DNA from 3 places in the Streptomyces sp. 796.1 genome. Region 1 is predicted to be linked to each of the others. Evidence: riboswitches for the same ligand, from Rfam matches in the RefSeq annotation. Region 1 holds a riboswitch; each other region holds the start of a gene.
What was found. A riboswitch is a leader RNA that binds a small molecule or an ion and turns the genes downstream of it on or off. The one in region 1 is predicted to bind cyclic di-AMP.
Positions count from the first base shown of each region.

Region 2: linked by a shared signal. The riboswitch ahead of ACMA1D_RS32125 (C40 family peptidase) and the one ahead of ACMA1D_RS28985 (transglycosylase family protein) in region 1 are both predicted to bind cyclic di-AMP.
Region 3: linked by a shared signal. The riboswitch ahead of ACMA1D_RS12725 (transglycosylase family protein) and the one ahead of ACMA1D_RS28985 (transglycosylase family protein) in region 1 are both predicted to bind cyclic di-AMP.

Region 1 is NZ_JBLIWA010000056.1:2,837-5,094, reverse strand. It holds gene ACMA1D_RS28990 (transglycosylase family protein) at 1-499, shown strand, start outside; cyclic di-AMP (ydaO/yuaA leader) riboswitch at 776-941, shown strand; gene ACMA1D_RS28985 (transglycosylase family protein) at 944-1,705, shown strand.
Region 2 is NZ_JBLIWA010000106.1:87,458-89,715, reverse strand. It holds gene ACMA1D_RS32130 (hypothetical protein) at 1-333, opposite strand, end outside; gene ACMA1D_RS32125 (C40 family peptidase) at 628-1,101, opposite strand; cyclic di-AMP (ydaO/yuaA leader) riboswitch at 1,106-1,257, opposite strand; gene ACMA1D_RS32120 (SAM-dependent methyltransferase) at 1,716-2,258, opposite strand, start outside.
Region 3 is NZ_JBLIWA010000015.1:132,396-134,653, reverse strand. It holds gene ACMA1D_RS12725 (transglycosylase family protein) at 1-1,297, opposite strand, end outside; cyclic di-AMP (ydaO/yuaA leader) riboswitch at 1,301-1,510, opposite strand.

The DNA.
Region 1 (2,258 bases):
CGACAAGGCCGGCGACAAGGCCGGCGGCGGGGCGGACGGCGAGTCGACCGGCAAGGCGGACGGCGAGGCCGGCGACGGCGCCGAGCGGGACGCGGATCGGGCCGGAAGCGGCCGACATGCCGGCGGCAGCGGCGACCCGGCGGAGACCGGCGCGGGGGCCGGCGCGGACGCCGGCGCGGGCACCGGCAAGCACCGCGGCGAACCGAGCCCCGAGTCCGGCGCGGACGCGGACCGTGGCGAGGGCGCGACGGAGCGTCCCGGGGGCCGCCACGCCGACCGCAGCGAGCGCGGGCGCGACGGGGTCAAGGGCGCGGACGGCGTCACGCAGGGTGAGCACGAGGTGCGTTCCGGCGACACGTTGTCGGCGATCGCCGAGCGCCATGCGACCCCGGGCGGCTGGCCGGCGCTCTACGTGGCAAATGAAAAGGTCGTGGGCGCCGATCCGGACCTGATCTTGCCTGGTCAAAAGCTTGACCTTGGGGTGAAAGCGGAACGCTGACGGGCCGCCGGGCGGGGCAATTGATGGTGATGTGCCCCGTTTGGCGAAAGTGAGACATGGGTCTCTTTGGCTTCCCGGCGTGTCTCGCTTGCCCAATCTGTAGCCATGCTGTCTGACCTGCGGGGATGTGATTTTCTTGCGGGTAAACCCCACTGACTTTCCAGGGATGTAGGGGTTTGAGCACTCCGGGGATCTGTGATTACGGTCTTCATCGCTCGCCACCGCGAGCGCCACTGGTCGTCACGCCGAATCCTGCCGGCGGCCGGGGGGAAGCCGACGCGTCAAGCGCCGAAGGCAGGAGCGGGGGAACCACAGGTAAGTGCCGAACGGTCCGGGGTACGAGGGGGCTGAACGGCTAGGGGTGAAGCTGCGGGAGACCGCGGCCGGGCAACTCACAGTCCGAACCCGACAGCTCACCTCGTAGGCGTCGGTGAGGAAACCAACATGCTGATTTCCAAGGGCAAGCACCGTCGTCCGTCCAAGGCCACCCGGATAGCCACGCTCGCCGGCGTGACCGGTGCGGCCGTCGCCGTGCCGCTGATGGGCGCCGCCAACGCCAACGCGGCCACCACCTCGCAGTGGGACCAGGTCGCCCAGTGCGAGTCCACCGGCAACTGGTCGATCAACACCGGCAACGGCTACTACGGCGGCCTCCAGTTCTCCGCCTCCACCTGGGCCGCGTACGGCGGCACCGCGTACGCCCCGACCGCCAACCTGGCGTCCAAGGCGCAGCAGATCCAGATCGCCGAGAAGGTCCTCGCCAGCCAGGGCAAGGGCGCCTGGCCGCACTGCGGCGTCAACCTGACCCAGGGCGGCTACACCGCGCCCAAGCAGCAGGCCCCCAAGCAGCAGGCGCCGAAGCAGCACACCGCGCCCCAGCAGCAGGCCGCCCCGCAGCAGGCCGCGCCGAAGGCCGCCCCCAAGCACGCCGCGCCGCGCACCACCCAGGAGCAGGCCCCGAGCCGCAGCGCCGAGCGCTACGTGCCGCGCCACGCCGCCCCGCAGCAGGCCGCGCCGCAGCACACCGCCCCGAAGACCATCAAGAAGGGCGACGGCGAGTACAAGGTCGAGTCCGGCGACACGCTCGCCAAGATCGCTGAGGCCGAGGGCGTCAAGGGCGGCTGGGCCAAGCTGTACGACCTGAACGACGACATCATCACCGATGCCGACCTGATCTACCCGGGCCAGCAGCTCCACCTGAGCTGACCCACCACCCCGACCCCGGCCGGCTCCGCCCAGGGCCGGCCGCGGGCCGGGTGCCGTACCCCAGCGCCGCACGGCGCCGCAGACCGCCCCGCCACGGTGCGCCTTCCCCCGAGCGCATCGCGGCGGGGCTCCGCGTTGGCCCCGGCCCCACGCCGTCCACGGCCCCCCGCCGCCCCGGCCCGCAACCCGCGCCCCACCGCGCCCGCCCGCCGCGCGGCCCGTATGAGCCGGTCCGTACGAGCCCAGTCCGTACGAATCGGCCGGTACGAGCCCCAGGCCCGTACGCCCCACGGCCCCCGCGAGCCACAGCGGCCGTACGACTAGGCCCCGGCCCCCCCCACGGCGCAGCCCCCGCGTCCGGCCGCCGGCCGGCGCCCCACAGCGCCACCACCCGCTCCACAGCCCCCACGCCCCCCACACCCAGCCGCCGCACGGGACCCCGTCCCCGCCTGGACGTCGAATGGACGCGAGGCGTACGCGGCGGCGACGGCGTACCGTCGCCCACGGGGCGTAGGCATGCCGCGAGCGCCCTTTGTGCCCGCCCCGGCCAGCG
Region 2 (2,258 bases), on a different contig from region 1:
GACCACGGTCCGCGGGGTCTTGTCCACGTAGTTGTGGACCTTGCTCAGGTCGAGGCGGTCATCCCGGTCACGGAAGCTCAGGCCACCCTGCAACTTGGCGTAGTCCCGGGTGCCCTCGGTCAGCGGGAGCGACACGCACTGGCGCTGCTTGCCGGTCAGCCGTGCCTTCCCCGTCGCGACCAGCTTGATCTTCGCCTCGGCCAGCCGCTTGGCGGCGGGCTTGGTCAAGCAGAACTCGGCCTTGCCGTTCTTGATCGGCAGAGTCGCCTCACGTGCCTGGGCCGGCGTCATCGCACCCGCCAGTGCCACGGCAACGACGGCGACACCGGTCATTCCTCGCATCATGACTAGTCCTCATGGATCAGGCTGACCGTGATTCGGTCGGCACGTGAGGACAACGCCGGGTGCCTCCTGCGGGTGACGAACCCAGGGGGACAATCACCCGGCTCAGTGAGCGCGTGGGCGGAGCGCGCCGCGAGGCGGCCGGCGCCCGTACCGCTTGCACGCGCCCGGCGGCCGGGCGGGCAGTGCACGTCATCCGGGCATACCCCTCGCGTACTGCTCGCACGCCCGGGCGGGCGGTGGCCACGACGACCCCCGTCCACCCGGGCGGTGGTGCGAGGGCGCCTAGCGGACCCGGCCGTACCAGACCTTCTTGGTCCAGATCTTCTCCAGCCGCACCGACTTGCCGGGCTTCGGAGCGTGCCAGATCTTGTTGTTCCCGGCGTAGATGCCCACGTGGTAGACGTTCCGGCCGGAGTGGAAGAAGACCAGGTCCCCCGCCTTGCGGGAACCTGCGGACAGGTGACGGGTCTTGTTGTACTGGGCGGCTGCCGTGCGCGGCAGCTTCTTGCCCGCCTTCTTGAACGAGTAGAGCGTGAGCCCGGAGCAGTCGAACCGGTGCGGACCGGCTGCCCCGTACTTGTAGGGTGCGCCCTTCTTGCCTGCCGCGACCTTGAGCGCCTTGTGGGAGGCGGTCGCCGCCTCGGCGTCGGCGGTCATCGCGGGAAGGAAGGCCGACCCCGCCAGCACCGTCGCGGTGAGGGCTGACGCGGTGCCGAGGCGGGAAGCGAGCGCGGGTATACGAGCCTGCGCGGACATACAGAAGCCCTTCGTCATCCGCCTGCGAAAGATGACCTGTCGGGTTCGGACTGGCGAAGTTGCCCGGCCACCTGCGTGGCTTCACCCCAAGGACCACCGACTTCGTGGTCCGTCGTGCTTGGGTCTCCCGTTCCTGCCGATCTGCGATCTACTCCTTGGTCCGTGCGGCGGCAGGACTCGGCGTCCGCCCGGACCGCCCCGCCGTGGTGACGGGGGCTTGGTGGTGTCGGATAGGGATACTGCGCCATCCACGGCCCGAATTCGCAGTCGAAAGGGCTGTATGTGAAGTTCTTCACCTTCGTCGGTGATGGCGAACCGCACCGCGAAACGTCCCCCGTACGAGTCCGTATCACCCGTCCTGACCTGCGGAAATGCAAAATCGGACGAGGGGGGTCCGGGGTGCGGACGACGACTGGGCCACCCGGCCCCCGTCACGGCCGGGTCCGGAGTGTGGATGGTGATGAGACGTCACGCCGCGCTCCTGGCCGCGCGTCGGCGGATCGGACGCCCCGTAGGACGCCCGACGCTGCGATGCGCCACGGATCATGCCAAGGCGGGATGGTTCCGGCAATACGGATTTCAGTGCCGGCTCCCGGAGTGTCCGGGCGGGCCGGTCAGTCCTCGGCGTCGAACGGGTTCACACCGGTGAAGGCCCGGAACTCCTCACCCGGCACCAGCCGCCGCGACCGCACCTGGCTGAAGCCGGCCTCCCGGAACTGGCCGACGAGCGTCTCGGGGTGCGGCAGCGGCCCGGTGAAGTCGGCGTACGCGCACCACAGGTTGAGCATCTCAAGGCCGGGACCGCCGCCCTGGCAACTCGTCGTCAGGAGCAGCTTGCCCCCGGGCATCAGGAAGGAGCGCGCCCGCTCCAGCACCTTGATCCGTTCGCCCTGCGGGAAGTAGTAGATGTTGTTGTGCAGCGTGACCAGGTCGAACTTCTGGTCCGTGGAGTAGGTCCGCAGGTCTCCCCGGGCGATCTCCACCCGGTCGGCAAGTCCCCACTTGTCCAGGTTCACCCGGGCCTGCTCGACCACCTCGCTCTGGAGGTCGATCGCCACGGCCGTCAGCCGGTCGTTGAGCGAGGTGGCGTGCCGCACGTACGTACCGCTGCCGCACCCCACCTCAAGGAGGCGCACCGGCGCGGTGCGGTCCACGTG
Region 3 (2,258 bases), on a different contig from region 1:
CGATCGGGTCGACGTCCGAGCCGTAGCCGGCGCCGGTGCGGACCTCGAAGTGCAGGTGCGGGCCGCTGCTGTTGCCGGTGCTGCCGGACAGGCCGATCTGCTGGCCGCCGGAGACGCTCTGCCCGGCCGAGACGGTGAGCTGCGACAGGTGCGCGTACTGGCTGTAGTGGCCGTCCGCGTGGCGGATGACGACCTGGTTGCCGTACGAGCCCGCCCAGCCGGCGGAGACGACCTGGCCGGCGCCGATGGCCTTGACCGTGGTGCCGGTGCCGACGGGGAAGTCCACACCGGTGTGGTAGCCGCTGGACCAGCTACCGCCGGCCTGGCGGTACGGGGTGCCGGTGGAGCCGGCCACCGGGGCGGTGAAGCCGGTCGAGGTGGCGGCCTCGGTCTGCGGCTGGGCCTGCTGGACCGGCGCGGACTTGGGCGCGACCTGCTGCTTCGGGGCCTGCTGCTGCGGCGCCTTCGGCTGGGCGGCCTGCGGGGCGCGCTGCTGCTGCGGGGCCGGGGCGGCCTGCTGCTGCGGAGCGCTCTTCTGCGGGGCCTTCAGCGCGGAGCCGGCACCGGGCAGCGTCAGGCGCTGGTCCGGGTAGATCAGGTTGGGGTTCTTGCCGACGACGTCCTGGTTGCGGTCGTAGACGGCGCGCCAGCCACCGTTGACGTCGTGCGCCTGGGCGATCTTGAACAGGGTGTCACCGGAACGCACGGTGTACGAGGTGCCCGCGGTGTGCTGGTGGGTGCGCGGAGCGGACTTCACCTCGGCCTTGGGGGCAGCCTTGGGGGCGACCTTCGGAGCAGCCTTGGGGGCGGCAGCCTTCGGGGCGGCCTGGGGCGCGACCTGCTGGGTCGGGCGGCTGTCGCGAGTGGTGGTGTTGCCCTGCTCGCGGGCGCCGTCGGGGGCGATCTGCGGGGTCGGGCCGCCGGCGGTCAGGCCCGCCTTGACGGAGCACACCGGCCAGGCGCCGGGGCCCTGCACCTTGAGGACCTTCTCGGCGATGGCGATCTGCTGGTCCTTGGTGGCCAGGTCGGCGCGCGGCGCGTAGGCCGTGCCGCCGAAGGAGCGCCAGGTGCTGTCGGTGAACTGGAGGCCGCCGTAGAAGCCGTTACCGGTGTTGATGCTCCAGTTGCCGGTGGCCTCGCACTGGGCGACCTTCTCCCAGACGTCCACGGAGGCGGCGTTGGCCTGGGTGGCGCCCAGGAACGGGATGGCGAGGCCGGCGCCGCCAGCGGTCAGCGCGACGGAGATGCGCGCAAGACGACGGGGGCTGATGCGGCTGTGGCGTGCGCGAAAAGACATAGGGGTAGCCCTCTCCTATGCCTACGAGGTGAGCTGTCGGATTCGGGCTGGAGTTGCCCGGACGCGTCTGGTGCGGCGGGGTGCCGCGACACGTCTTCACCCCAAGCCGACCGCGCTGAGACGCGGTGCGGCACTTACCTGGTTCCCCCGCTCTTGCCGTCATGACTTTGAAGTTTCTCCTCGGCCAGCGGCAAGATTCGGCATTCCGGCGTCGGATACCCGCCTTCGTTTCAGCGGGATCGCCAACAAAACACATTCATTTCCCTGCCGACAAGCCTGAACCCGCCGATGGAGATCCATTGCAGCCGATAACTCGCGAGAAGAGATAACGCTCTGCACGGGATCTGTGCCGTACTGCGATATTTCGAAGTACGGGCCGCGGGCGACATCGCAGGCGGCGCGGGGTTCCCGCGATCGGAAGGGGATCGGGCGACCACAGCACGTGACAGATCATCGCGGGGCGCCGGTGAGGTGCACCACAGAGCCCGGAAAGTCCGAAAAGTTCTGTTCAAATGATCTTGTTCGGCCTCTTCGACGGAGCTCCCGACACTCTTCCGCGGCCCGCTTCTTGTGGCCCAGGCCACATTACTGGTCCTCGTCTGCGTCCCTGCTACCCAGGAATACGCGCCGAAACCGCGCGAGGTTGCCTCTCGCGCTAAGAATTCTGGAAATCCCGGCCAGCGCCCCGCCCGCCGGGCGATTCCCCTATTGATCGACTCCGCCCGCACGACGACCCGGTCGACATAGACGAGGGGGCGCCCACCTCATGGGAAAGCCCCTCCCCCGCCGCGAGGGGTCGGTACGTAAGGAGGGGACGCAAGGAGGGGACTCCAAGAAGAGGGAAGGGAAGGGGGCGAGGAGGGAGCGGGGAAAATGCCTCCCGGCTTCGGCCGGGGTGGAGTGGGGAGGGTAGGGGCGGTGCGGGTGATTTCCCGAATTCGGCCTCGGTGCGGGCCCGAGG